Regions from separate parts of the Streptomyces sp. BPTC-684 genome, predicted to be linked through region 1. Evidence: riboswitches for the same ligand, from Rfam matches in the RefSeq annotation. Region 1 holds a riboswitch; each other region holds the start of a gene.

What was found. A riboswitch is a leader RNA that binds a small molecule or an ion and turns the genes downstream of it on or off. The one in region 1 is predicted to bind cyclic di-AMP.
Region 2: another riboswitch for cyclic di-AMP. It lies ahead of QIY60_RS00375 (M23 family metallopeptidase); the one in region 1 lies ahead of QIY60_RS03405 (M23 family metallopeptidase).
Region 3: another riboswitch for cyclic di-AMP. It lies ahead of QIY60_RS16620 (transglycosylase family protein); the one in region 1 lies ahead of QIY60_RS03405 (M23 family metallopeptidase).
Region 4: another riboswitch for cyclic di-AMP. It lies ahead of QIY60_RS11870 (M23 family metallopeptidase); the one in region 1 lies ahead of QIY60_RS03405 (M23 family metallopeptidase).

The regions. Positions count from the first base shown of each region.
Region 1 is NZ_CP124863.1:776,018-783,076, forward strand. It holds gene QIY60_RS03390 (GNAT family N-acetyltransferase) at 1-813, opposite strand, end outside; gene QIY60_RS03395 (HPr family phosphocarrier protein) at 988-1,269, shown strand; gene QIY60_RS03400 (GntR family transcriptional regulator) at 1,482-2,159, opposite strand; gene QIY60_RS03405 (M23 family metallopeptidase) at 2,365-3,135, opposite strand; cyclic di-AMP (ydaO/yuaA leader) riboswitch at 3,149-3,309, opposite strand; gene QIY60_RS03410 (pitrilysin family protein) at 3,535-4,923, opposite strand; gene QIY60_RS03415 (pitrilysin family protein) at 4,920-6,272, opposite strand; gene QIY60_RS03420 (DNA topoisomerase IV subunit A) at 6,454-7,059, shown strand, end outside.
Region 2 is NZ_CP124863.1:77,010-84,068, reverse strand. It holds gene QIY60_RS00395 (helix-turn-helix domain-containing protein) at 1-154, shown strand, start outside; gene QIY60_RS00390 (DUF6126 family protein) at 165-308, shown strand; gene QIY60_RS00385 (tyrosine-protein phosphatase) at 322-1,137, opposite strand; gene QIY60_RS00380 (alpha-galactosidase) at 1,335-3,449, shown strand; cyclic di-AMP (ydaO/yuaA leader) riboswitch at 3,837-4,002, shown strand; gene QIY60_RS00375 (M23 family metallopeptidase) at 4,007-4,951, shown strand; gene QIY60_RS00370 (SGNH/GDSL hydrolase family protein) at 5,082-5,873, shown strand; gene QIY60_RS00365 (NAD-dependent epimerase/dehydratase family protein) at 5,940-6,932, opposite strand; gene QIY60_RS00360 (polysaccharide deacetylase family protein) at 7,024-7,059, opposite strand, start outside.
Region 3 is NZ_CP124863.1:3,739,683-3,746,741, reverse strand. It holds gene QIY60_RS16640 (Ppx/GppA phosphatase family protein) at 1-699, opposite strand, end outside; gene QIY60_RS16635 (DUF501 domain-containing protein) at 696-1,232, opposite strand; gene QIY60_RS16630 (septum formation initiator family protein) at 1,288-1,764, opposite strand; gene eno (phosphopyruvate hydratase) at 1,890-3,176, opposite strand; gene QIY60_RS16620 (transglycosylase family protein) at 3,492-4,172, opposite strand; cyclic di-AMP (ydaO/yuaA leader) riboswitch at 4,175-4,377, opposite strand; gene QIY60_RS16615 (transglycosylase family protein) at 4,637-5,623, opposite strand; gene QIY60_RS16610 (cytochrome P450) at 5,774-6,991, opposite strand; gene QIY60_RS16605 (nucleoside triphosphate pyrophosphohydrolase) at 7,057-7,059, opposite strand, start outside.
Region 4 is NZ_CP124863.1:2,668,067-2,675,125, reverse strand. It holds gene QIY60_RS11895 (PhlD) at 1-959, shown strand, start outside; tRNA gene QIY60_RS11890 (tRNA-Met) at 1,007-1,080, shown strand; gene QIY60_RS11885 (GNAT family N-acetyltransferase) at 1,145-1,888, opposite strand; gene QIY60_RS11880 (hypothetical protein) at 2,006-2,299, shown strand; gene QIY60_RS11875 (PP2C family protein-serine/threonine phosphatase) at 2,405-3,553, shown strand; cyclic di-AMP (ydaO/yuaA leader) riboswitch at 3,709-3,857, shown strand; gene QIY60_RS11870 (M23 family metallopeptidase) at 3,920-4,948, shown strand; gene QIY60_RS11865 (aldo/keto reductase) at 5,040-5,984, shown strand; gene QIY60_RS11860 (PrsW family intramembrane metalloprotease) at 5,997-7,059, opposite strand, start outside.

The DNA.
Region 1 (7,059 bases):
GCCGAGCGAGCGGACTCCACGTACGCCGTCGACCTCGGAACCGCCCTCCGGGAAGGCCCTGTTGACCGCGTACACCCGTCCGGTGAACCCCGCCCCGAGCAGGTTGCGCAGCACCGTGCGGCCCACGCCGCCGGGCGCGCGCCCGGTGCCGATCACGGCCACCGAGCCGGGGGCGAGCAGCCGCTGCACCGAGCGCGCCTCCGCGCGCTGCTCGCGGGCGCGCTGCACGGCCAGCGACTCGGCGGTCGGCTCCAGATCGAGCGTGAGATGGACCGAGCCGTCCTCGAAGGAACGCTTCTGCTGGTAGCCCGCGTCAGTGAACACCTTGATCATCTTGTTGTTGGCGGGCAGCACCTCCGCCGCGAACCGCCGGATCCCCCGCTCGCGCGCGACCTCCGCGATGTGTTCGAGCAGCGCGGAGGCGACCCCGCGCCCCTGGTGCGCGTCCTGGACCAGGAACGCCACCTCGGCCTCGTCGGCCGGCGCCGAGGCCGGCCTGCCCTGCGCGTTGATCCGGTCGTAGCGGACGGTCGCGATGAACTCGCCGCCCACCGTCGCCGCGAGCCCGACGCGGTCCACGTAGTCGTGATGGGTGAAGCGGTGCACGTCCTTCGCCGACAGCCGGGGGTAGGGCGCGAAGAAGCGGTAGTACTTGGACTCGTCCGACACCTGCTCGTAGAACGAGACGAGCCGCTCCGCGTCGTCGGTCGTGATGGGCCTGATCCGCGCGGTCCCCCCGTCGCGCAGCACGACGTCGGCCTCCCAGTGGGCCGGGTACGCGGGGTCCTGCGTCTTCTCCTGGGGAGCCTGCATACCGGCAGCCTACGGGTCGCGGGGCCGCTGCGGTCAGGTCAAGGTAGGGGGCAGGGTGGAGACGGCGGCCAGGGCCGAAGGGCCGCCGGATCCGGGACCGACGTCGGCACGAGCACTCCGCAGGACATGAGAGACTGGTCTAGACAACCGTCAGAGATTTCGAAGGGCATCACCATGGCTGAGCGCCGCGTCAATGTCGGCTGGGCCGAGGGCCTGCACGCCCGCCCCGCTTCCATCTTCGTCCGCGCCGCCACGGCCTCCGGCGTCCCCGTGACGATCGCCAAGGCCGACGGCAACCCGGTCAACGCCGCCTCCATGCTCGCGGTGCTCGGCCTGGGTGCGCAGGGCGGCGAGGAGATCGTGCTGGCTTCCGAGGCGGAGGGCGCCGAGGCGGCCCTGGAGCGCCTGGCGAAGCTCGTCGCGGAGGGCCTCGAGGAGCTCCCCGAGACCGTCTGACCGCATCCGGTCGGCCGAACGGCCCGGACCGGCGCGTCACCGCACTTCGCGAAAGGAGCCGCGGATCCTGAATTCAGGGTCCGCGGCTCCTTTCTATTCGGGTGGGATACACGACTGCGCGAGCCTCGTGCTCGCGCCGCCAATTCCCGCGGCGATTCCGGGCAGCGCAAAAGAACCCCGCCCCAGCACTCCCTTTGTATACGGCGACCCCGTTAAGCGCGGGCGCTCGCGGCGTTTACGGCATGTTGCGAAGTCCTCACGTCCACCGGGCGCCGCAGGCGATAGGCGGAAAACGCACGCTCGGCGTGGTGGGCCGCCAGCGACCTGGCCCGCTCCGCGTCGCCGCGTGCCACCGCGTCCACGAGCGCCCCGTGCTCCGCCCAGCACTCGGCGGGCAGCGCGGGCTGCTCCACCACGTACATCCAGGCGATCTTGTGCCGCAGCTGGGTGAGCAGCGCGATGAGGCCGGGGCTGCCGGAGGCCTGGGCGAGCGTCTCGTGGAACCAGACGCCCAGCGAGCGCAGATCCTCGCCCTGGGCCCGCCGGATGCGGTCCTGACCCAGCCTGACCAGGCCGCGCAGCACCTTGAGATGGGCCTCGGTGCGCCGGGCGGCGGCCCGCGAGGCGGCCAGCGGCTCCAGCATCGCGCGCAGTTCGAGCAGGTCGGCGGCCTCCTGCTCGGTCGGCTCGGCGACACAGGCCCCGGCGTGCCGGCGCGTGGTGACGAACCCCTCGGACTCCAGCGTGCGCAGCGCCTCGCGGACCGGGACGCGCGAGACCCCGTACCGCCGGGCGAGCACTTCCTCGGTGAGCCGGCTGCCGCGCGCGAAGAGCCCCGCGACGATGTCGTCGCGGATTGCCGTGCATACCGATTGCGCCGGAATGCGCATGACCGAACCTCCGCCTTAATCCCCGCGAAACGCGGTCGATCGACGCCTGTTCGGCGACTCTATTCCAGCGGCTGTTAATTCCCGGTGACATGCCGTATGCAATGCATATCTTTTGGCCACGGACGGCTCTCCGCATCCGGCCCGGACGCCGGAGCCCCCGGCGCGGGTGCGCCGGGGGCTCCGGTGGAACGTGCGGGGACGGCCGTCAGACGTTGACGCCGTGCGAGCGCAGATACGCGATCGGGTCGATGTCCGAGCCGTACGTCGGCGCCGTGCGGGCCTCGAAGTGGAGGTGCGGGCCGGTGGTGTTGCCGGTGTTGCCGGAGAGGCCGATCTGCTGGCCCGGCTCGACGCGCTGGCCGACGAAGACGCCGATGGACGACAGGTGGCCGTACTGCGTGTACGTGCCGTCGTTCATCCGGATCACGATGTTGTTGCCGTACGCGCCGCCCCAGCCCGCCTCGACGACGGTGCCCAGGCCGACGGCGTGCACCGAGGTGCCCTCGCCCGCATGGAAGTCGATGCCGGTGTGGCTGCCGGAGGACCAGATCGAGCCGCCGGTCTTGTAGCCGGTGGAGACGTAACCGCCGTCGATCGGGGCGACGAAGGAGTTGAGGCGCTTGCGCTCGGCCTCGCGGGCGGCGCGCTCCTTGGCCTCGCGCTCCTCCTTGGCCCTCGCCTCGGCCTTGCGCTTCGCCTCGGCGGCGGCGCGGGCCTTGTCGGCGGCGTGCTTCTGGGCGGCGGCCTGGGCGTCGATGCGGTCGGCGAGGGAGTCGCCGATCACGATGGCCTGGGTGATGCCGGTGTCCTCGACGGAGGCCGCGGCGGGCGCCGCGTTCTCGGCGGCCAGGGCCGGGGAGGCGAGGGTGCCCACGACGCCGGCGGTGGCGAGGGTGGCGATGCCCGCTATGTTCGCGCTCTTGCGCGACACGGCGCTCGGACGACGGTGTTTCCCGGTGGCACGGGTGAACGCCATGGAGAGGCGGTGTCCTTTCCTTCCATCTCGCCTACCGGGTTAGCTGACGGGTTCGGAGCTGGAAGGTCTCCTACGGGCCCCTCCGCGGGCGGAGGCGTCCGATTCACCCCAGGGACTGAGTGGGTCCCCGGCTCCCCTGGCTCGCGCCAGTTGGGGACTCGGCGATCGCTGTCCGGTGCCGCGGCTGCGACGGGTGGTGACGGACAGCCCGACCGACGCTAGACGGCCGATCTTTCAATCACCAAACAGACACGTCTTTTTGTAGCGCACGCCACATGACAGACAGGCAACCTCCCCAATAAACCGGACATAAGGGAGGACCCCGACGGCCACTCGGCCACCGGGGTCCTCACCCACCTCGTCCGCCCGCCTGCGGGACAGCCCCGGCGGGTGGCTCAATCAGCCCGCGACGACGGTGACTTCACCGATGCCGAGCGCCTTGACCGGCTCCTCGATCTGCGCCGCGTCACCGACCAGGACGGTCACCAGACGGTCCACCGGGAAGGCGCTGACGACCGCCGCGGTGGCCTCCACGGTGCCCGTGTCGGCCAGCCGCGCGTACAACTGCGCCTGGAAGTCGTCCGGGAGGTGCTGCTCGACCTGGTCGGCCAGCGTCCCGGCGACGGCGGCCGCCGTCTCGTACTTGAGCGGGGCCACGCCCACCAGGTTCTGCACGGCGGTCTCCCGCTCGGCGTCGTCGAGACCCTCGGCGGCGAGCTTGCGCAGCACCGTCCACAGGTCGTCGAGGGCCGGGCCGGTGTTGGGCGTGTCGACCGAGCCGCTGATGGCGAGCATGGCAGCGCCGGTGCCCTCCGCGCCGGAGCGCAGCACCTGTCCGTACGCCCGCACTCCGTACGTGTAGCCCTTCTCCTCGCGCAGGACGCGGTCCAGGCGGGAGGTGAGCGTGCCGCCCAGGCAGTACGTCCCGAGGACCTGGGCGGGCCAGACCCGGTCGTGGCGGTCCGGGCCGATCCGGCCGATCAGCAGCTGCGTCTGGACGGCGCCGGGCCGGTCGACGATGACCACGCGGCCGGTGTCGTCGGCGGTGACCGGGGGCATCGGGCGCTCCACGGCCGGGGTGCCGGTCCAGGCGCCCAGGGTGTCCGCCAGGACCGCGTCCAGGTCGGTGGCGCCCAGGTCGCCCACGACCACCGCGGTGGCCGCCGCCGGGCGTACGTACGCCTCGTAGAAGGCCCGCACCGCCGACGCGTCGATCCGCGTGACGGTCTCCTCGGTGCCCTGGCGCGGGCGCGACATGCGCGCGGTGGCCGGGAAGAGCTCCCTGGAGAGCTGCTGGGCGGCGCGGCGGGCCGGGTTGGCCAGCTCGTGCGGGATCTCGTCCAGGCGGTTGCGGACCAGCCGGTCGACCTCCGCGTCGGCGAACGCGGGGGCGCGCAGCGCCTCCGCGAGCAGGCCGAGCGCCTTGGGCAGCCGGGAGACCGGCACTTCGAGGGAGACCCGCACGCCGGGGTGGTCCGCGTGCGCGTCCAGGGTGGCGCCGCAGCGCTCCAGGTCGGCGGCGAACTCCTCGGCGGAGCGCTTGTCGGTGCCCTCGGAGAACGCGCGCGCCATGATCGTGGCGACGCCGTCCAGGCCCGCCGGCTCGGCGTCCAGCGGGGCGGCGAGGAAGATCTCGACGGCCACGACCTGCTGGCCGGGGCGGTCGCAGCGCAGCACGGTGAGCCCGTTGGGCAGGGTGGCGCGGCCGGGGGCGGGGAACGCCCAGGGACGCGCGGTGCCGGCGGCCGGCTGGGGGTGGAACTGCATGGTCACGCCGGTCTCGCTCACTGCTCTGCTCCCTTGGCGTCGGCGTCGGCCGCGTCATCTGCTTCGGCGGTCGTCGGCTCGTACACCAGCACCGCCCTGTTGTCCGGGCGCAGGGTGGCCCGGGCCACGTCCCGCACCTCCTCGGCGGTGATGTCGAGCACCCGGTCGACGGCGGTCAGGGCGAGCTGGGGGTCGCCGAACAGCACCGCGTACCGGCACAGTTCGTCGGCGCGGCCCGCGACCGTGCCGAGCCGGTCCAGCCACTCGCGCTCCAGCTGGGCCTGGGCGCGCTCCATCTCCTCGGCCGTGGGGCCCTCTTCGGCGAACCGGGCCAGCTCGTCGTCGACGGCCGACTCGATGTCGGGGACCTCGACGCCGCCGGACGTCTTCACGTCCAGCCAGCCGAGCGAGGGCGCGCCGGCCAGCCGCAGCAGGCCGAACCCGGCCGCCACGGCGCTCTGGTCGTGGCGCACCAGGCGGTTGTGCAGGCGGGAGGACTCGCCGCCGCCGAGGACGGTGAGCGCCAGGTCGGCGGCGTCGCACTCGCGCGTGCCGTCGTGCGGCAGCCGGTAGGCGGCCATCAGGGCGCGCGCGGGGACGTCCTCGTGGACGACCTCGCGCAGCTGCTCGCCGATGACGCCGGGCAGCGCGCCGTCGCGCGGCGGCTGCTTGCCGTCGTGGGTCGGGATGGAGCCGAAGTACTTCTCGATCCAGGCGAGGGTGCGCTCCGGGTCGATGTCGCCGACGACCGAGAGGACCGCGTTGTTCGGCGCGTAGTACGTACGGAAGAAGTTCCGGGCGTCCTCCAGCGTCGCCGCGTCCAGGTCGGCCATGGAGCCGATCGGCGTGTGGTGGTACGGGTGGCCCTCGGGGTAGGCAAGGGCGGTGAGCTTCTCGAACGCCGTGCCGTACGGCACGTTGTCGTACCGCTGGCGGCGCTCGTTCTTGACGACGTCGCGCTGGTTCTCCATGGACTCGTCGTCCAGGGCGGAGAGCAGGGAGCCCATGCGGTCGGCTTCCAGCCACAGCGCCAGCTCCAGCTGGTGCGTGGGCATGGTCTCGAAGTAGTTGGTGCGCTCGAAGCTGGTGGTGCCGTTGAGCGAGCCGCCCGCGCCCTGCACCAGCTCGAAGTGACCGTTTCCGTGGACCTGGTGCGAGCCCTGGAACATCAGGTGCTCGAAGAGGTGAGCCAGGCCCGTGCGGCCCTTGACCTCGTGGCGGGAACCCACGTCGTACCAGAGGCAGACCGCGGCGACCGGGGTCAGGTGGTCCTCGGAGAGCACCACGCGCAGGCCGTTGGCCAGCCGGTGCTCGGTCGCTGTCAGGCCGCCGGAGCCGGCCTGGGCGGTGGCCGTGTGACCCATGGGCATGTACGTCCCTTCGATCGCGGTGAAGAAGTCCTGCCACTGTATGCAAGCGCACCGACACCTGGCGAAGTTCCCGGGTCGCGGTCGGCGTTGTCAGTGGGACGGTCCACAATGGTCGGCGTCAGCAGCAGACCTTGTTGGTGGTCGCTAAGAAGAACTCGTTGGTGAAGGAGCCACAGCCGCGATGGCCCGCCGCAGCACGAAGACCCCGCCGCCGGACGATTTCGAGGAGAAGATCCTCGACATCGACGTCGTGGACGAAATGCAGGGCTCCTTTCTCGAGTACGCCTACTCGGTGATCTACTCGCGGGCCCTGCCGGACGCCCGCGACGGCATGAAGCCGGTCCACCGCCGCATCGTCTACCAGATGAACGAGATGGGCCTGCGCCCCGAGCGCGGCTACGTGAAGTGCGCGCGCGTGGTCGGCGAGGTCATGGGCAAGCTCCACCCGCACGGCGACGCGTCGATCTACGACGCGCTGGTGCGGATGGCTCAGCCCTTCTCCATGCGCCTGCCGCTGGTCGACGGCCACGGCAACTTCGGCTCGCTCGGCAACGACGACCCGCCGGCCGCGATGCGCTACACCGAGTGCAGGATGGCCGACGCCACCTCGCTCATGACGGAGTCGATCGACGAGGACACCGTCGACTTCTCCCCGAACTACGACGGCCAGGAGCAGGAGCCGGTGGCCCTGCCCGCCGCGTTCCCGAACCTGCTGGTCAACGGCGCGACGGGGATCGCGGTCGGCATGGCCACGAACATGCCGCCGCACAACCTGGGCGAGGTCATC
Region 2 (7,059 bases), 700 kb from region 1:
CGCCACGCACGAGCTCGACCCCGGCGACAGCGCGCACTTCGACTCGCTCACCCCGCACCGGATCTCCGCCGTCTCGCACGGCGGGGCCGCGTTCCTGTTCGTCCACACCCTGCTCCAGAGCCCCGATCCGCATCCGCACCACCCGCACGGCTGAGAGGTACGACATGTCGCAGAACCAGGGACGGTCCGGCGAGAGCACCCAGGAGACGAAGTTCCCCCGGGGCCTCGTGATCCGGCTCTTCGCCTACTTGATCGCGGGCCACATCTTCGCGGCCTTCCTCTACCTCCTGTTCACGGTGGGCAAGTGAGACGTCGCACGGCTTACGCGGCGTCCTCGACCAGGCGGTCCTTGAGCCGCTCGCGCGTCTCCTCCGTCAGGCCCAGGCCCTCGGTCAGGTACCGGTCCGTGCTGCCCCAGGTCTCCTCGATCGTGTCGAAGGCCGCGTGCAGATAGCTCGCGCGGGCGTCGAAGAGGGGGTTGAGCAGCTCCACGATCTCCGCGTTCAGCCCGGCCGCCGAGGTGTCGCTGCGGTGCATCTTGTAGCGGCGGTGCGGGTCGTTGGACTTCAGGTAGTCCGCCTCGATGGCCTCCCGCTCGACGCCCACCGCCAGCAGCGACACCGCGATCGACAGGCCCGCGCGGTCCTTGCCCGCCGCGCAGTGCATCAGGGCCGGGACGCTGTCCTCGGCGAGCGCGTGCAGCACCCGGCTGTGCTCGGCCGTGCGCTCGCGGATGATCGTCCGGTACGAGCGGGCCATCCGGTCGGCGCCCCGGCCGTCGGACAGGACCGACCGCAGCTGGTTGATGTCGCCGTCGCGGACCATCTTCCAGAACTCGGCCCCGTCGGCGGGGTCCGTCAGCGGTATGTTCACATTGCGCACCCCCGGCAGGTCCACGTCCGGGCCCTCCAGCCTCTGGTCCGCCGCGTTGCGGAAGTCGAAGATGGTGTGCAGCCCCAGGGTGGCGAGGAAGGCCGCGTCCTGCTCGGTCGCGTGTGCCAGGTGGCCGCTGCGGAAGAGCCGTCCGTGCCGCAGCCGGCGGCCGTCCACGGTCGGCAGTCCGCCCACATCACGGAAGTTGCGCACCCCGGAGAGCTCGGGTTCGGTCGAAGGGATCTGCGGAGTCTGCTGCGTCACGTTGGCTCCTGATGTGGTTCGAAAAAAAGATCACGCCGCCTCGATCCGACGATACGACATGGGTTCCCGGGGCAATCATCTCGACGGCCGGACCGGAAGGCGACCCCCGCGCACCCGTTGCCCTCACGGGTGCGGCACCCCGATGCTGATGGTGGTGTTCGTGCCTGTGCGTACCTGTGCGGAACTGGGGGTCGGGGATGATCGAGACCGCGGACGGCGGACGGGTGTGGCTGCTCTCCGGCCGCACCAGTGGTTATGCGCTGCACCTCACGGACCACGGGGAACTCCTGCACCTGCACTGGGGCCCGCGGCTGGCCCTCGCCGACGCCGAGGCACTGGCAGCCCAGCCCCTCCCGCCCCACTGGCCCTTCGAGTCACCACTGGATGGTCAAGAGGAGTACGTGGTGGAGGGCGGGCCCCGTTTCGCGCGCCCCACGCTCTCCGTGCGCACCCCACAGACGCGCGGCACCGAGTGGACCTTCGCAGGCTCCGCGGTCGACGGCGACGAGCTGCGGCTGCGCTTCACCGACGCCGTGCACCGCCTTGGGCTCACCCTGCACTACCGGATGCGCGACGACGCCGACGTCGTCGAGCGCTGGGCGACTGTCGCCCACGAGGGCGCGGCCGGGGACCCGGACCTGGAGCTGCTGCGGGCCGACGCCGCCGTGTGGACGCTGCCGCTGCGCGACGGCTGGCGGCTCGGCCAGCTGCACGGCCGCTGGGCGGCCGAGTCCCGGCTCGTACGGGCCGAGCTCACGCCCGGCGACAAGGTGCTCGGCAGCCGCCGCGGCCACACCGGCCACCAGCACCTGCCCTGGGTCGCCCTGGACGCCGAGGGCGCCGCCACCGAGGAGGGCGGCGAGGTGTACGGGTGCGCGCTCGGCTGGTCCGGGTCCTGGCGCATCGCCGTACAGCACCTGCCGGACGGCCGGGTGCAGATCAGCGGCGGCGCCGGGTACGACGACTCCGGGTTGCTGTCGCTGGCGCCCGGCGCGTCGTACACCACTCCGGTCTTCGCCGGGCTGTGGAGCCCGGACGGCTTCGGCGGGGCCAGCAGGGAGTGGCACGCCTGGCAGCTGGCCCGGGTGATCCCGGGCGCCGAGCGGGTGCGGCCGGTGCTCTTCAACTCCTGGGAGGCCACCGGGTTCGCCATCTCCGAGCCGCAGCAGCGGGCGCTCGCGCACCGGGCGGCCGCGATGGGCGTCGAACTGTTCGTCATCGACGACGGCTGGTTCGGGGAGCGCACCCACGACGCGGCCGGGCTCGGCGACTGGACGCCCAACGCCGACCGCTTCCCCGGCGGCCTCAAGCCGCTCGCGGACGAGGTGCACGCGCTGGGCATGCGGTTCGGGATCTGGGTCGAGCCGGAGATGGTCAACCCCGACAGCGCGCTCTACCGGGCGCACCCGGAGTGGGCGCAGCACCAGAGCGGACGCCGGCGCACCGAGTTCCGCAACCAGCTGGTGCTCAACCTCGCCCGCCCGGACGTCCAGGAGTACCTCTGGGAGCAGTTGGACGGGCTCCTTTCGAGCGCGCCCGTCGACTATGTGAAGTGGGACTTCAACCGCTGCTTCACCGACGCGGGCTGGCCCGGCGAGGAGTATCCGCAGAAGCTCTGGATCGAGCATGTCCAGGCGCTGTACGGCCTGTTGGACCGGCTGCGGGCCGCGCACCCCTCGGTCGACTTCGAGTCCTGCTCGGGCGGCGGCGGCCGGATCGACCTCGGCATCCTCTCCCGTACGGACCAGGTATGGACCTCCGACAACACCGACCCGCTGGACCGGCTCGCCATCCAGGACGGCTTCAGCCAGCTGCACCCGGCCCGGGTGATGGCCGCCTGGGTCACCGACAGCCCCAACACCCAGCTCAACGGCCGCCGCAGCAGCCTGCGCTTCCGCTTCGTGAGCGCGATGGCCGGGGTGCTCGGCATCGGCGGGGACCTCACCCGGTGGAGCGAGGCCGAACTGGCCGAGGCGCGCGGGTGGGTGGAGCTGTACAAGGCGATCCGGCCGGTGGTGCAGCTCGGGGCCCAGTACCGGCTGCGGCCGCCGCGCGGCGGGCTCAGCGCCGTCCAATACGTGCGCGGCGACGACATCGTGGTCCTCGCCCACCTCCAGGCCCAGCACTACGGGGAGCGGCCCCAGGCCGTGCGGTTGCGCGGCCTGGACCCGGCGGCGGCCTATCGGTGCCTGGACACCGGGGCCGTACACAGGGGAGCGGTATTGCTGCACCGGGGTCTGGACACCGGGCTGCGGGGCGATCTTGATGCGGCGGTGTTCCGTTTCCGGCGGCTGGGCGCGCACCCGGCATAAGGAATTCGCGCTCTTGGTGAGGGAAGGAGCCCTATCGGGATGCACTGACCGAAACTGGACAGAGTGGGGCGATAAGTGGCGTGAAGGGGTGAATGGGTTGGAGCTTTCGCCCGGATTGGGCGATTTGATGATGCCTGTCCATCTCTCCGACGGGAAAAGGAAGTTGCCCGTGAGCAGCGTCATATCCGTGACGTTCCGTGGTGGCGGCCCCGAATGAATTCCCCCGTGCGGCGGGGCGTGTTGGGAATTCCGGTCGACGCAGGGTGACCGCAATTCCCGGCTGAATTCCCGGCCGGGAATGCCGAAGGCGAATGGGCACTTGTCGTGGCCCGCCGGGCTCGCTTACGGTCACCGCAATCCGGGTGGACCGCCGAATCCTGCCACCGCTCGGAATCCGCACCCATCCACGTGTGGCAGGAGCGGGGGACCCAGGTAAGCGCCGTCCGGAGTTCCGGCACGGCTCGGGGTGAAGCCGGAGCACCGCACGCGGTGCCCGGCCGGGCAGCTCCAGCCCGAACCCGACAGCTCACCTCGCAGGCGCCGGAGAGGAATCCGCCATGCCCGCGAAGGGTAAGCACCGCCGTCCCAAGTCCAGCCCGATATCCCGGGGCATGGTCGCCGCCGGTACGGGCGGCGCCGCGCTCGCCATCCCGCTGCTGGGCGCCACCGGCGCGCACGCCGCGGTGAAGACCGCCGCCCCCGCCGCCGCCCCGCAGCAGGCCGCCCGCACCTTCGCCGCCGCTCCGGCCGCCGCCCCGCAGGCCGCGCCCACCACGTACAAGGTCAAGAGCGGCGACTGTCTGTCGCAGATCGCCGAGGACCACCGGCTCGGCGGCTGGCAGCGGCTCTACAAGGACAACCGTGAGGTCGTCGGCTCCGACCCGTCGCTGATCCGCCCGGGCATGAAGCTCGTCCTCGGCGCGAAGGCCACGGGCGGCGCCACCTCGCACGGCTCCGCCAAGACGAGCGGCTCGCACGACTCCGGTACGAAGGCGTCGGCCACCCGCACGTCGAAGTCGTCCCGGGCCGCCTCCGCCCCCGAGGCGTCCACCGCCGACACCGCCCCGTCCACCACCGCGAACCAGGGCTCCGCCTCCGGCTTCAGTGCACCGCTCGACAGCGTGAGCATTGGCACCCCGTACCGCATGGCCGGATCCATGTGGTCCAGCGGCTACCACACGGGCGTCGACTTCGCGGCCGAGACCGGCACCACGGTGAAGGCCGTCGGCGCGGGCACGGTCGTCTCGGCCGGCTGGGGCGGCGCATATGGGAACCAGGTGGTCATCCGGCACGCCGACGGCATGTACTCCCAGTACGCCCACCTCTCGCAGCTCTCCGTCTCGGCCGGGCAGACCGTGGCCGAGGGCCAGCAGCTGGGGCTCTCCGGCGCCACCGGCAACGTCACCGGGCCGCACCTGCACTTCGAGATCCGCACCACGCCCGACTACGGCTCGGACGTCGACCCGCTCGCCTATCTCCGTCGGCAGGGCGCGAGCCTCTGACGGGCGTTGCCACGTCCGTAATTGGCGTGTATTCCCGCTGCGGGGATCTGACCGGGTGGTCTATATCACCCACCGTCAACCCCTCCTTACGGTCGCGTAGGTCACACCCGTAAGGGAAAGATATGGTCTCGTGGCAGACGATTCGAGATCATTCAACAGCGGTACGTTCGGGTCGTACACGGCGATCGGCGACAGCTTCACGGAAGGCGTCGGCGACCCCGGCCCGGACGGGGCGTTCGTCGGCTGGGCGGACCGGTTCGCCGTGCTACTGGCAGACCAGCGACCGGAGGGGGCCTTTCGCTACGCCAATCTCGCTGTCCGCGGCAGGCTCCTCGACCAGATCGTCGAGGAGCAGGTGCCGCGGGCCAAGGAGCTCGCGCCCGACCTGGTGAGCTTCTGCGCGGGCGGCAACGACATCATCCGGCCGGGCAGCGACCCGGACGACGTGGCCGAGCGCTTCGAGCGCGCCGTGGCCGACCTGAAGAGCGCGATCCCGACGGTCATGGTGACCACCGGGTTCGACACGCGCGGGGTGCCGGTCTTCAAGCATCTGCGGGGCAAGGTCGCCACGTACACCGCGCACGTGCGCTCCATCGCGGACCGCTACGGGTGCCCGGTGCTCGACCTGTGGTCGCTCAAGTCCGTGCAGGACAGGCGGGCGTGGGACGAGGACCGGCTGCACCTGTCGCCGGAGGGGCACACCCGGGTCGCGCTGCGCGCCGCCCAGGTGCTGGGGCTGCCGATCCCGGCCGACCCGGACCAGTCGTGGCCCCCGCTGCCGCCGCGCGGCACCCTGGAGGTGCGGCGCGACGACATCCACTGGGCGCGCGAGCACCTGGTGCCGTGGATCGGACGACGGCTGCGCGGCGAGAGCTCGGGCGACCACGTGGAGCCGAAGAGGCCTGACCTGCTGCCGCTCTGACGGTCCATCAGGTTCTGCTCCATCTCCTGACGGACCGTCGCACGGGTGGCTCGCCGCACGTACGGCCTAGCCGTGCAGCAGCTTGCGTTCCGTCTCCGGGTCGAGGCCGACCCGGGGGCGGTCCGGCCGCTGCGGCGGCTCGCCGCCGATCGACTGGAGCCAGGCCCAGGTGTCGGCGACCGTCTCCTCGACGGGACGGCAGCGCAGCCCCGAGAGCACGGCCTTCCACACGTTCGAGCCGTGCATCGTGCCGTGCAGCTCGCCCGGCGGGATCCACACGGGCAGGTGGTTCCACGGCTCGACCCCGGCGGCCAGGATCGGCTCCGGGTCCGTCCAGCGCAGCTCGGCGCCGCCGCCGGTGACCCGGGCGCACGCCTCAAGGAGCTCGCCCATGGTGGTGTGGTCCGGCGGGGAGACCAGGTTGTACGGGCCGCAGAGCCCGAAGTCGGCCGCGCTGACGATCCACTCCGCCAGGTCCCGGGCGTCGATGAACTGGACCGGCAGATCGCGCGGCCCCGGCGCGAGCACCTCGCCGCCGCGCGCCATGCGCCCCAGCCACCACGGCAGCCGCCCGATGTTCTCCCACGGGCCGAGGATCAGCCCCGCGCGCACCAGGAGCGAGCGGTCCGGGCCGAACTCCTGGACGGCGGCCAGCTCGCCGCCGCGCTTGGCCTGCGCGTAGGCCACCTCGTCCCCGTCGTCGGGGGAGCCGTCGACCGGCGTCGCGCCCTCGTCGGCCCCGGCCGGGACCGGGTGCTCGTACACGGACCGGCTCGACACGTACACGTACCGGGCGACGCGTCCCTGCGCGAGCAGCCGCGCGGCGTCGCGCACCGCCGAGGGCGCCCCCGACCAGGTGTCCACGACCACGTCCCACCGCCCGTCGGCGAGCGCCGCCAGACCGCCCTCGGCGGTCCGGTCGCCGATCAGCGCCCGCACGCCCGCGGGCGGCTCGTGGCGGCCCCGGTGGAAGACCGTCACCTCGTGCCCGCGCGCCACCGCGGCCTCGGCCACGGCGCGGCCGACGAATTCCGTACCACCCAGTATCAGCAGCTTCATGGCCGCAACTCTGCCTGCCGGAACGGGTTATGAGAACCGTTGCATGCTGAGGGCGAAATCGCGGAGGACGTCCACGTGCGGCGCGGGAGCGTCAGGGGCGGTAGAGCTGGCCGGGCTTCGGGGCGGC
Region 3 (7,059 bases), 3.0 Mb from region 1:
GGAGTGGTGGATCGCCGCCGAGTCGTACGCGGCCAGGTCGAGCGCGATCGCGGCGACCGTGGTCACCGAACCGGCCAGGCCCACCAGCGTGCGGGGTTCGCGCAGCGGCACCGTCCGCTCGGCGAGGTCGAGGGCGGCCTCGACGTCCGCCCTTATCGCCGCGATCTGCTCGGGCGTGGCCGGGTCGCCGGGGTGGTGGCGCTCGGTCATCCGGACGCAGCCGACGTCCACGGAGCGGGCCGCGCGCACGTGCCGGGAGCCGACCACGAACTCCGTGGAGCCGCCGCCGATGTCGACCACCAGGTAGTCGCCGTCGGAGTGCAGCTCCTTGGTGGCGCCGGTGAAGGAGAACTCGGCCTCCTGGTCGCCGGTGATCACCTCGGGCTCGACGCCCAGGATGTCCAGGACGCCCCGGACGAACTCGTCGCGGTTCTCGGCGTCGCGGGAGGCGGAGGTGGCGACGAAGCGCAGGCGCTCGGCGCCGAACTCCTTGATGACCGCCGCGTACTCGCGGCAGGCCGCGAAGGTGCGCTCCAGGGCCTCGGGGGCGAGGCGCCCCGTGCGGTCCACGCCCTGACCCAGGCGCACGATCGTCATCCGGCGGTCCAGGTCGACCAGTTCGCCCGTCTCGGGGTCGCAGTCGGCGACCAGGAGGCGGATCGAGTTCGTACCGCAGTCGATGGCGGCGACCCGGGTCACTTGGCGTCCTCCCCCTCTACGCAAGGGGTGACGCAGGGGCCCTTCGCCCACCACTCGGGCAGCATCGCGATCGCCTCGTCGCCCAGCGGGTTCACCCCGGGGCCTGCCGCCAGCGAGTGGCCGACCAGCACGTGCAGGCACTTCACGCGGTCCGGCATGCCGCCCGCGCTCGGGAAGCCCTCCAGGACCTCGATGGCGTCGCGGCGGGCGATGTAGTCCTCGTGCGCGGCGCGGTAGGCCGCGGCCAGCTCGGGGTCCGTCGCCAGACGCTCCGTCATCTCCTTCATGACCCCGTTGGCCTCCAGCGTGCCGATCGCCGACGCCGCCCGCGGGCAGCTCAGGTAGTACGTCGTCGGGAACGGCGTGCCGTCGGGCAGCCGGGGGGCCGTCTCGACCACGTCCGGGTTGCCGCACGGGCAGCGGTGCGCGATCGCGCGCAGTCCGCGCGGCGGACGGCCCAGCTGCTCCTGGAAGGCGGCGATGTCCGCGGCGGTCGGCTCGGTGCGGGGCGTCTGGGGCGGGGGCGTTTCCATCGCGGTGTCTGTCTCAGTCTCTGTCTGTCTGGATCTGTCTCTGGCGGTGACGTCGTCAGTTGCCGGGGCGGTCGGTCTTGTCCACGCCGTCCCAGAGGTTCTGGTGCCAGGGGCGGCCGGTGGCGGCCTTGCCGTCGCGGTGGCCCTTGCCGGCCGACGGGTCGGTCACGGTGTAGCCGGTCTCGCCCGGAAACTGCATGTGCAGGTGCTCACGGGCCAGCCGCTTGACGTACGCGTCGTCCTGGAGCCGCGCCTTCTCGTCGCGCAGCCGCTCGACCTGCGTAGCCGCGTCGTGCTCCTTGCGGCGCTGCTCGGCGATGTCGCCGCGCTGCGACACGTACTGGCGCATCGGGTACGCGAGGGCCACCACCAGCGAGCACATCACCAGGGCGAGCAGGGCGGCCCGCCCGGTGAGCCGGGAGCGGCGGGCCTGGCGCTTGGTCTGGGAGCGGTAGACCCGGGCCGCGGTCTGCTCGCCGAGCACCTTGAGCCGGGCGGCGGTGGAGAACCGGTCCCGGTTGCCCTTGGCCATTCGCCCCGCTCCCCTCACGTACGTACAACGTCCCCGGACACGGTACGGGACCGGGGCCGGGGACGTATGTACGACAGGGCGGTCTGCCCATGTCAGGACTGCTCAGCTGGTCAGCTGGCCTGGGATCAGCCCTTGAAGCGCGGGAACGCGCTGCGGCCCGCGTACACCGCCGCGTCGTCGAGGATCTCCTCGATGCGCAGCAGCTGGTTGTACTTGGCGACGCGGTCCGAGCGGGCCGGGGCGCCGGTCTTGATCTGGCCGCAGTTCACCGCGACGGCGAGGTCGGCGATGGTGACGTCCTCGGTCTCGCCGGAGCGGTGGGACATCATGCACTTGAAGCCGTTGCGCTGGGCCATCTCGACGGCGTCCAGGGTCTCGGTCAGCGAACCGATCTGGTTGACCTTGACGAGCAGGGCGTTGGCGGAGCCCTCCTCGATGCCGCGGGCCAGGCGCTCCGGGTTGGTGACGAAGAGGTCGTCGCCGACGATCTGGACCTTGCTGCCCAGCTTGTCGGTGATGACCTTCCAGCCGGCCCAGTCGTCCTCGTACAGCGGGTCCTCGATGGAGACCAGCGGGTACGCGGAGACGAGCTCCTCGTAGTACTCGGTCATCTCGGCGGCCGAGCGGGACTGGCCCTCGAACTCGTACTTGCCGTCCTTGTAGAACTCGGACGCGGCGACGTCGAGCGCGAGCGCGATGTCCTTGCCCGGGGCGTAGCCGGCCTCCTTGATGGCCTCAAGGATGAGGTCGAGGGCGGCGCGGTTGGACTCCAGGTTCGGGGCGAAGCCGCCCTCGTCGCCCAGGCCGGTGGACAGGCCCTTGCGCTTCAGGACGGCCTTGAGGGTGTGGTAGACCTCGGCACCCCAGCGCAGCGCCTCGGAGAAGGACTCCGCGCCGATCGGGGCGATCATGAACTCCTGGATGTCGACGTTGGAGTCGGCGTGCGACCCACCGTTGAGGATGTTCATCATCGGAACGGGCAGCAGGTGCGCGTTCGGGCCGCCCAGGTAGCGGAACAGCGGCAGGTCGCTGGCCTCGGAGGCGGCGTGGGCGACGGCGAGCGAGACGCCGAGGATGGCGTTGGCGCCGAGCGAGCCCTTGTTGTCCGTGGCGTCCAGGTCGAACATCGCCTGGTCGATCAGGCGCTGCTCGGTGGCGTCGTAGCCGACGAGCTCCGGGCCGATCTGCTCGATCACGGCGAGGACGGCCTTCTCGACGCCCTTGCCCTGGTAACGGCTGGGGTCGCCGTCGCGGAGCTCAATGGCCTCGAAGGCACCGGTGGAGGCACCCGAGGGGACGGCGGCACGGCCGGTGCTGCCGTCGTCGAGGCCGACCTCGACCTCGACCGTGGGGTTGCCTCGGGAGTCCAGGATTTCCCGGGCTACGACGACGTCGATGGACGGCACGAGCATCTCCTTCTGGGATGTGACGCGAATACGCCGGGCCGCGTGGTCCGGCACCCCTGAGCCTAACCGCCTCCGGGGCATCGGCCAGCCGACCGACCGGCTCGTGGGACGAAACGGGGGGCAAAATGTTCCCGAACAAAACAATCCCCCGTGCCGGGGGCGGGACGGGACGGGTTCAGCTTTCAGCTGAGTGGATCACCTGCGGCCCGGTGGGGGCTGGTCGCGCAGTTCCCCGCGCCCCTGATGCATAAGGGGCGCGGGGAACTGCGCGCTCAGCCAGCCACGGTCCGCAGACGAAAACCGGGCCGAAAAAGGTCGCGCCTAGCTCAGGTGGAGCTGCTGGTCCACGTAGATCAGGTTCGCGTCCTTCACCACGTCCTTGTTCAGCTCGAACAGCTTCTGCCAGCCGCCCTTCACGCCGTGCGCCGCCGCGATGGAGCCGAGCGTGTCGCCGGCCTTCACCTTGTACTCGCCGGTGCCGGTCTTGACCGGGGCCGGGCGGGACTCGCCGCGCGAGGCCGGCGCGGACTCGCGCTTCGGGGCCGGGGCGGCCTTGGGGGCGGCCTTGGGCGCGGCCTTCTTCGGGGTCGTGGAGGAGCCGGACGTGTCCACGTTCGGGGACGCGCCACCGGCCGTCAGGTTGCCCGCACCGGCGCAGGACCAGGCACCCGGCCCCTGCATCGCGAGCAGCTTCTCGGCGGTGGCGATCTGCTGGCCCTTGGTGGCCAGGTCGGCACGGGAGGCGTACTGCGTGCCGCCCGCCGCGGCCCAGGAGGACTGCGAGAACTGCAGGCCGCCGTAGTAGCCGTTGCCGGTGTTGATGGACCAGTTGCCGCCGGACTCGCACTGGGCGACCGCGTCCCAGGTGGAGACCGAGGCGGCGGAGGCGGAGCCCGCGGCCATCAGCGGGGCGGCGACGGCCGCACCGGTGACACCGGCGAGCGTGGCGACGCGGACGGCCTTGGACGGGCGACGGTGCTTGCCCTTGCCGGAAAGCAGCATGGAGTTCTCCTCACCGACGCCTGCGAGGTGAGCTGTCGGGTTCGGGCGAGTGAGTGGCCCGGCCGCGCCCCGAAAGGCGCGTCTTCACCCCAAGCCGGTCCCGCAAGCCGTCTCGTACGTCTCGCCGCATTGGCGTACGTCCCTCAACGGCCGGGCCCGGCGCTTACCTTGGGTCCCCCGCTCCTGCCTACGGCGCATCGAGCGTCGACTGTTCCCCGCGACCGGCGGCAGGATTCGGCGTTCCCGGTCGAAGGGGCCCGTGGTGACGAGCGCTCCGACCGTAAACACACCAACCCCTGATGTTCAAAGGGGCACATCGGGGAGAAATCGCCCCCGACGCCCCTTCCACAACACCCGTTTCCGCAGGTCGGGGGCTTATCGCCCGTACCGGACCGACGGGACGCGCCAGTTGACGGAAAGAGACCCATGTCTCACTTACGCAGAAGTGGACATAGGCCCCTGAACTACCCCTTGGCCGGGGCCGGGTTGTCCGTCTTTGTCGGGTTCTTTGTCGGGTCCAGATCAAGGCTCTGGCCGGGCAGGATGAGGTTCGGATCGGTGCCGATCGTCTTCTCGTTCGCCTTGTAGAGCGCGGACCAGCCGCCCTCGACCTTGTGCGAGCGCGAGATGTCCCACAGGTTGTCGCCGGGGCGGACGGTGTAGTCGCCGCCCTCGGTGAGCGCGTCACCCGCCTCACGTGAGTCGGCGTCACCTCGCGAGGCGTGCCGCCCCGATTCATGGGAGTTGTCCGTATTGCCCGGCTCGGTGGTCGCGGGGGTGCCGCTCTCGGCCGGGTCGGGCGTGCCGCGGTGCTTGCCGCCGGAGGCGGCGTCCGGGGAGCCGGTGGCCGGGCTGGAGGGCGTCGTGGACCCGGGCTTGCCGCTCGCGCCCGTGGACGGCGCGGACGGCGTCGTGGACGGCTTGGGAGCGGTGGAGGCCGAGCCGGACGGCTTCGCGGGCGCCGGAGCCGTCTTGGCGGGCGCGGACGGAGTCGCGGCGTCCGGGGTCGCCGCCCCCTCCTCCGAGGGGACGTACGGCGAGGGCGTGGCGCCCGGGTCGACGGACGGCGCACCGGCGCCCGAGGTGAGCCCGGAGACCGCCGAGCAGCTTGTGAAGGCCTTGGGGCCCTTCGCCGCGAGCACCTTCTCGCCGACGGCTATCTGCTGCGCGCGGCTGGCCAGGTCGGGCCGCTCGGCGTACGCCGTACCGCCGTAGGCCTGCCAGGTCTCCTGCGAGAGCTGGAGCCCGCCGTACAGGCCGTTGCCGAAGTCGGCGCTCCACGCGCCGCCGCTCTCGCACTCCGCGACGCGGTCCCACGTGGTCGCGGAGGCGGCGTTCGCACCGCTCGCCGCGAAGAGCGGAAGGGCGAGGGCCGAGCCGGTCACCCCCGCCGCGACGACGAGTGCGGGAGCCTGGCGGGGTCGGCGGTGCCGTCCGTTCCCGGAGCGCATGCTGTGGCCTTCCGTGTGACTACGTCTGTGACTGACGAGCCGGACGTTGAGCCCGGTTCCCGAGTCGAGGGGTGAACGTAGCCGTACTCGAACGCTTGTCACAAGTCGATGCACCCGCGATAACGCCAAAGTCACAGTTATGACGGATCGTCAGTTCTGGTGGGGTGTGAACTCGACCGGAAGCGTGCGCAGTCCGCGCATGATGAGCCCGCCGCGCCAGCGCAAATCGGCAGGATCCGCCCCGAGCCGCAGGTCAGGAAGGCGGCGCAACAGGGTGGCCAGCGCGGTCTTCGCCTCCAGGCGGGCGAGCGGTGCGCCCAGGCAGTAATGGATGCCGTGGCCGTAGCCGAGGTGCTGGTTGTCACGGCGGCCGAGGTCGAGCGCGTCGGGGTCGCGGAACCGCTCGGGGTCGCGGTCGGCGGAGGCGAGGACGACGAGCACCGGGTCGCCGGCGGCGATGTCCTGACCCCCGATCGTCAGCGGCCGGGTGGCGAACCGCCAGGTCGCGAGCTCCACGGGCCCGTCGTAGCGCAGCAGTTCCTCGACGCCGGTGTCCAGCAGGTCCAACTCCCCGGCCGCGAGCGAGGCCTGGAGCCGCTCGCGCTGGTCCGGGTTGCGCAGCAGCGCGTACACGCCGTTGCCGATGAGGTTCACGGTCGTCTCGAAACCGGCGAACAGGAGGATGAAGGCCATCGCGGCGGCCTCGTTCTCGGTGAGGTGCTCGCCGTGGTCGCTGGCGCGGATGAGGCCCGAGATGAGGTCGTCGCCGGGGTTCTCCCTCTTCCGGTGGATGAGTTCGAGCAGGTACCCGCGCATCTTCTTGACCGAGCGGGCCACGCCGCCGCGCGGGCCGCCGCCGTGCCGGATCATCATCCCGGCCCAGTCGCGGAAGTCGTCCTGGTCCTCGCGCGGCACGCCGAGCAGGTCGCAGATGGCGTAGATGGGCAGCGGGAAGGCGAACTCGTGGATGAGGTCGGCCGTCCCCTCCGCCGCGAACCGGTCGATGAGCTCGTCGGTCAACTCCTGTACCCGGGGCGCGAATTCGGCGACCGTACGGGGAGTGAACGCCTTCGACACCAGCCGCCGCAGCCGGGTGTGGTCCGGCGGGTCGATGTTGAGCAGATGCGTCATCAGATCGGCCTTGCGCTCGCCCGGAATGCCGGTCTTGCCCTTGGCGTGCGCGGGCTCGTCGTGGTGCGCGGGGTTCTTGGAGAGCCGCTGGTCGGCGAGCGCCTGCTTGGCGTCCGCGTACCGCGTCACGAGCCAAGCCTCGACCCCGCTGGGCAACTTGGTCCAGTGCACGGGCGAATGCTCCCGCAGCCACCCGTAGACGGGGTACGGGTCGGTGGCGAACTCCCAGGTGAACATCTCGGGGGTGGACGGGTTCCCGGGCGCGGGGTCCTGGCCGGGCGGGGTCGAGGGGCTCACCGCCGTCA
Region 4 (7,059 bases), 1.9 Mb from region 1:
CCGTCCGTACCCGCCGTTTCACCCGCCCTCTCGACGCCCCGACCGTGGCCGGAAATGCCACCGTCGAGGAGCGCAACAGGGCGGCGTACGAAGACGCGTTGCGGCTCGCGGTCCGCTCCGGGCGCCGGGCCCTGGCCCACGCCGGCCTCGCCCCCGACGACATCGACTGCGTCATCACCAGCCACACCACCTCCTGGACCGTGCCCTCCCTCGACGTCGCCCTCGTCCGGGAACTGGGCCTGCGGCCGGACGTACGGCGCGTCCACCTGTCGACCGTCGGCTGCGCGGGCGGCGCCCACAGCCTGGTCCGGGCGCACGAGGACATCGCCGCGCACCCGGGCTCCCACGTCCTGGTCGTCGTCTCCGAGTGCCTGTCGACCGCCACGTACAACCACACCGACACCAGCCGGGAGTCGATGATCTACAAAGTGCTCTTCGGGGACGGCTCGGGCGCGGTGGTCGTCTCGGACACCCCGGCCTGGAGCGGGCCCAGCTTCGTCATCGAGGACACCTTCGAGTACGTCCTGCCCGACAGCATCGACCGCTACCGGGGCCGCCTCACGGCCGCCGGGCTGCACTTCGACTCCACGGCCGCCGCGACCACCGCGCTCAGCGACAGCCTCCCGGCGGTGCGCAAATGGCTCGGCGGCAGCGGCCGGGCCCTGGAGTTCGCGGTCGTCCACCCCGGCGGGCCCCGGATCCTGGAGGACGCGGCCGCCGGGTTCGGCCTGGACGGCGACCGCGACCACGGCGATCTGCGGCACGCCTGGGCGAGCCTGGCCGCCAACGGGAACCTGGGCGGCTCCGCCGTCCTCGACGTGCTGGCCCGCACCTTCGCGCAGGCCCCCGGCGACCGGCAGTCGGGCCTGATCATCGGTTTCGGGCCGGGGTTCGTGCTGGCCGCCTCGCGGGGCCACTGGTCGGCGGGGGCGGAGGCCCCGCGCACGGGCTCCTCGTAAAGCGGTACGGAGCACCGCCCCGCATGCCGTACAGTTGTGTTTACCGACGCGGGGTGGAGCAGCTCGGTAGCTCGCTGGGCTCATAACCCAGAGGTCGCAGGTTCAAATCCTGTCCCCGCTACTGAAGCCCTGAGGCCCGGCACATGAGAATGTGCCGGGCCTCAGGCATTCCCGGGCCGCCCCGGCTATACCGCCAGTTCCGCCGCCAGGAAGCGCCGGTACGCGAAGCCCAGGTCCTCGTACAGGCGTATCGCCGCGTCATTGGCGCCGTCCACCATCAGGCCCGCCGTCCCGTGCGCGGCCAGCGCCTCGGCGAGCACCTTGGCGACGACCGTACGGGCCAGGCCCCGGCCCCGCGCCGACGGGTGCACGGCGACCCCCGCGAGCAGCCCGACCTCGGGGGACGACCAGGCGAGCGCGGCGACGGCGGTGAGGCGGCCCGCGTCGTCCCGGGTGCCCGCCCACCGCTCGACGCCCGGCGCGCCCGGCAGCGCGTACGAGCCGGGGAAGGCCTCGGCGAGCAGCGCGGTGATCTCCTCGGCGTCGTCGTCCGCCAGCCAGCACGCCTTGCCCTCGTCCGCCGCGCCCGCCTCGGTGGGCGACAGGGGGCGGGTACGGCCCATCCAGCCGAACGCGGCCACCGTGCGCAGCTCCGGCAGTGCCTCCACCAGCGCCCGCACGGTCGTCTCGTCGCCGAGCGGGCGGTAGGACGGGCCGGTCTCGGCGAGCACCGAGGCGACCAGCGGGGCCAGCGACCCGACGGGCCCCGAGACGGCCAGCCGGTCGTGGCGGGACAGATCGGGGGCGGCGACGGCGAAGGCGCGGCCGTCCTCGCTCGCCCAGGCGCGGGAGGGCCCGGTCAGGCCCTGGGCGGCCCACAGGAGCGGCGGGTCGGACGGCAGGGCGGCGGTCGAGCGAAGTTCGTGCATGGGCCACGAGCCTGCGGTCGGCCTTCGCGCGACGTCAAGTTCCGGCGTGCGGGTCGTGAAGCGCCCAGCGGCACCTCACCGGCCGAGAGATGTACGTCAAGTAGTCTCACGGATGCTATGCGTGACCACATGGCGGGGCTGCTGCGAGCGGCGAGGCGGCGGAAGGTGCCCGCCGTGCCGCTGTTCGTCGCCCTGTGCGCGCTGCTGATGTGTCTGTCCCTGCCGCTGTCGCTGCCCCTGTCGCCGGCCGCGCCCTGGGTGACCGCCCCCTCGTACACGAAGGGCGGCGTCCCCTCCGTCCACGGCGCCCCGGCGGCCCGACGCCATGCCCGGGGGACCTGTGTACGGGGCCGGGCCGGGCCCCGCAGGTGCCGGGCGCGGCTGATCGCGACGGGCGCGGAGCGCCACTGAGGCCGCACCCGGTTGGCCGAGGTGAGGTCGCCGCTGGCGGAGAGGCCCGGCACCCTGGGTGGGGCGCGGAACGCCGCTGCCCTGCGGACGGGCTGGAGGCCACGGGTGCGGCAGCGATCGGACGGCGGCGGCCGGGACGGCTCCCGGCGCCTCGCCCTGGTGCGCGTGCTGCCCGCGCTGCTCCTGGTCGTCGGGGTCGTCCTCGACGTGGCGACGCCGCCCGATCTGACCGCCGCCGCCCTCTTCGCGGCCGCGCCCCTGATCGCGGCCCCCTTCTTCGGACCGGTCGGCACCGCCGTCGCGGGTGCGTCGGCGGTCGGGGCGGTGCTGGTCACGGAGTATCTGCACGACATCCCCAGCACCGGCGAGGCGGTCAGCGAGCTGTTCACCGTCACCACCGTCGGCGCGCTCGCCCTCTTCATCAACCGCATGCTGCGGCGCAGCGGTGAGCGGCTCGCCTCGGCCCGGGTCATCGCGGAGACCGCCCAGCGCGCCGTGCTGCCGACGCCCGCCGAGCGCATCGGGGGCCTCCAGGTGGCCGCGCGGTACGAGGCGGCCCAGGCCGACGCGTTCATCGGCGGGGACCTCTTCGCCGTCCAGGACACGCCGTACGGGGTGCGCCTGGTCGTCGGGGACGTGCGCGGCAAGGGGCTTGAGGCGGTGGAGGCGGTGGCCGTGGTCATCGGGGCGTTCCGGGAGGCGGCCGAGCAGGAGGCGACCCTGGAGGCCGTGGCCGGGCGCCTGGAGCGCGCGCTGACCCGGGAGGGCACCCGGCGCGACGGCCTGGACGCCGTCGAGGGGTTCACCACGGCCGTGCTCGCCGAGATCCCGCGCGGCGCCGGGCCCGTACGACTGGTGAACCGGGGTCACCCCGAGCCGCTGCTGCTCCACGCCGACGGGGCCCTGGACGCGCTCACCCCGTCCGACCCTGCGCTGCCGCTGGGGATGGCGGAGCTGGGGGTGTGGCCGGACCGGGCGGAGGCGTACCCCTTCCCGGCCGGGGCGACGCTGCTCTTCTACACCGACGGCCTCTCCGAGGCGCGCTCGGTGGAGCCGCCGGGAGTCTTCTACGACCCGCACGAGCGGCTGCGCGGCCGGATCTTCCCGGGCCCCGACCGGGTCCTGGACGCGTTGGTCGACGACGTGCGCAGACATACGGGCGGGGGCGCCAGCGACGACATGGCGCTGCTCGCGGTGGGGCGGCCCGGGGTGCGGCAGCCGGAGCGGCGGCGGACGATGCCGGTGGTGCCGTGACCGTACGTAGTCGAACGGCATCCCTGTGCATAACAATTGACACACCGTCAACTCTTGCCCCCGACGATCAGGGGGAACCGCTTGGAATCCGGTCCCCCTGTCTATTAACGTTCGATAACGCAGCGCGGTCGTCCCAGCCGTCGCAGAGGCGGCACCGTGCGCACGCGCCGAATCCCGAAAGGGAACCGGGGAACCACCAACTTGGGGTGAATCGGGCACCTTTGCACCTTCGAAGAGGTGCCCGTAGGAGACCTTCCTGCTCCGAACCCGTCAGCTAACCCGGTAGGCGAGAAGGAAGGAAAGGAGTGCGCCTCCGTGGCGTCCAACGAGCCTGCCCTCGGCACCCCGCCGGTTTCCCCCGTCTCCCTGTACGGGACCGCGCCCAGTGACACCGAGGTGTGGGAGGAGTGGAACCCCACCGAGGAATCGGTCGCCACCCGCGGCCGGCACCGGGTCGTCAAGCAGCGCGGCGGGCTCGCCCGCAGCTCCACCGTCCTCGGCGTCGGCGTCATCGCGGCCGTCGGCGCGGGCGGCATGGCCAGCGCGCAGAGCAAGCCGCCGGTCTCCATATCCCTGCCCGACTCGGTCGCGGACAACCTGCCCGACGTCAAGTCCCTGCCGGGCGTGGGCACGCTGATATCCGACATCGCGGGCGACGACGAGAAGCCCGACACCTCCCCGGCCGCCCAGGCCGACAAGGCCGTCGCGAGCGCCCCCCTCACCATGGCGGGCGTCTCCCGGGCCGACGCGGAGCAGGGCGCCACCGGCGCCGGCGAGGCCCTGCGCGCCCGCATCCTCCAGCAGGCCGAGCAGCAGCAGAACGACGCCGAGGCCGAGGCGAAGGCGACCGCCGAGAAGGCCGCGGCCGTGAAGGCGGCGTCCGAGGCGAAGGCCGCGCAGAGCGCCGCCGAGCAGAAGGCGGCGGCCGAGAAGAAGGCCGCCGAGGAGGCCGCCGCCAAGAAGGCGGAGGAGGAGCGGCTCGCCGAGCTCGCCAAGAGCTTCTCGCTCCCGGTCGCCTCGTACACGATCACCTCGACGTTCGGCGAGGCCGGCTCGATGTGGTCCTCCGGCCACCACACCGGACTCGACTTCGCCGCCCCCACCGGCACCCCGCTCAAGGCGATCCACGGCGGCACGGTCAAGTCGGCGGGCTGGTCCGGTTCGTACGGCTACCGCACGGTCATCGAGCTGGAGGACGGCTCGGAGCTCTGGTACTGCCACCAGTCCTCGATCGCGGTCAGCGCGGGCCAGAAGGTGACGACCGGCGAGACGATCGGCCGCGTCGGCGCCACCGGCAACGTGACGGGCCCGCACCTGCACCTGGAGGTGCACACCCCGGGCGGCACGGGCATCGACCCGATGGCGTGGCTGCAGTCGAAGGGCCTGAACCCGTAGGACGTGCGCGTGTGGGGCGGGGGCGCCTCGGGCAGGGGCTCCTCGGGCGGGGGCGCGGAATAGCCGTGCCCCGCCCGCCCGTTCACTCCCCATGACCTCTCTGCGCCCCCTAGGCTCCTCCGACCTCTCCGTCTTCCCGCTCGCCCTCGGCGGCAACGTCTTCGGCTGGACCGCCGACGAGGCCGCGTCGTTCGCGGTGCTCGACGCGTACTCCGCCGCGGGCGGCAACTTCGTGGACACCGCCGACACGTACTCGTCGTGGATCCCCGGCAACAAGGGCGGCGAGTCCGAGGAGATCATCGGCAAGTGGCTGGCCGCGCGCGGCAACCGCGCGGACGTCGTCGTCGCCACGAAGGTCGGCGGGCACCCGGAGTTCAAGGGGCTCGCGGCTCCCACCATCAAGGCCGCCGCCGAGGCGTCGCTGCGCCGGCTCGGCACGGACTACATCGACCTGTACTACACGCACTTCGACGACGAGTCCGTCCCGGTCGAGGAGATCGTCACCGCCCTCGACCAGCTGGTGCGGGAGGGCAAGGTACGTGCCGTCGCCGCCTCCAACATCTCCCCGGAGCGGCTCCAGGACTCGCTGGACTTCTCCGACCGCGAGGGCCTGGCCAAGTACGTCGCCCTCCAGCCGCACTACAACCTGGTCTCGCGCGGCACCTACGAGGGCGCCCTCCAGGACACCGCCGGCCGCTCGGGCCTGGCCGCCGTCCCCTACTTCGCGCTCGCCTCCGGGTTCCTCACCGGCAAGTACCGCCCGGGCCAGGACGTCGAGAGCGCGCGGGCCGGGAGCGCCGCCAAGCACCTGGAGACCGACCGGGGCGCGAAGGTGCTGGCCGCGCTCGACCGCGTCGCGCAGGCGCACGACGCCGAGCCCGCGAGCGTCGCGCTGGCCTGGCTGGCCGCCCAGCCGACCGTGGTCGCCCCGATCGCCTCGGCCCGTACGGTCGAGCAGCTGCCCGCGCTCCTCGCGGTCGCCGACCTGGAGCTCACGGACGCGGAGCTGAGCGAGCTGAAGACCGCGTCGGCGTAGGCGTCGGCCGCCTCAGCGCAGATAGGGGTTGTACGGGGAGGAGGACCGGTCGTGTCCGTACGGGGCCTGGTGTCCGTACGGCGGCCGGTGCCCGTAGGGGTACGGCTGGGGCGGGATCCAGAGGCGGCCCGCCGCGCCCGCCGCGTAGAGCAGCGCGGGTCCGGCCACCGCACGGCGCTCCCACAGGTGGTGCAGCAGCTCCTGCTCGCGGGCCGTGAAGTCCGGGCCCGCCTGGGCGCGGCGGGCCCGGCGGCGCAGGAACGCCAGGGCCGTCGCGAACGCCTCGTACTCCGCGACCGTCCGCGCCGCCCGCTTGCCCCCGTAGGTGCGGTAGGCGAAGTCGCGGGCCATCGAGCGGGCCCGCATCGAGGAGAGCGCGAGTGGTTCGGCCGGGCCCAGCCAGCCCGCCGCCGCGTACGCGGGCAGCTCGGCCGCGACCGTGCGCAGCTCCCGCTGGCGGCTCCAGATCGCCAGCCAGGTGAGCAGGCCGAAGACGGGGACCATGAACGCGGCGTAGACGAGGTAGAAGCCGTACGTCCCGAACGACGACGAGCCGTTCCACAGCGCGTGCATCCCCATCGCGGACAGCAGGCCCAGCACCGGCAGACCGATCCGGCGCCGGCGGCTGCCCGGTACCGCCAGCGCCGCCGCCCCGAATCCGATGCCGGTGCACACCGTGAACAGCGGGTGCGCGAACGGCGACATCACGATCCGTACGAAGAAGGTCGCCGCGGTCGTCGAGGAGAGGCCCGCGGTGTGGCTGACCTGGTCCTCGCCGAAGGCGTTGCCCAGGTAGAGGATGTTCTCGGTGAAGGCGAAGCCGGTCGCGGTGAAGCCCGCGACGACGACGCCGTCGACTATCCCCTTGAAATCCCGTCTCCGGAACAGGAAGAGCAGCAGCACGGCCGCCGCCTTGGCGCTCTCCTCGACTATCGGCGCGATGACGGTCGCGCCGAGGTGGTCGGCGGAGGACGGGTCGGCGGTCGCGGTGGCTATCCACTTGGTCGCGAACGAGTTGGCGATGATCGCCACAAGCGCGGCGGCGCAGGCGCCCCAGGCGAAGGCGAACAGCAGG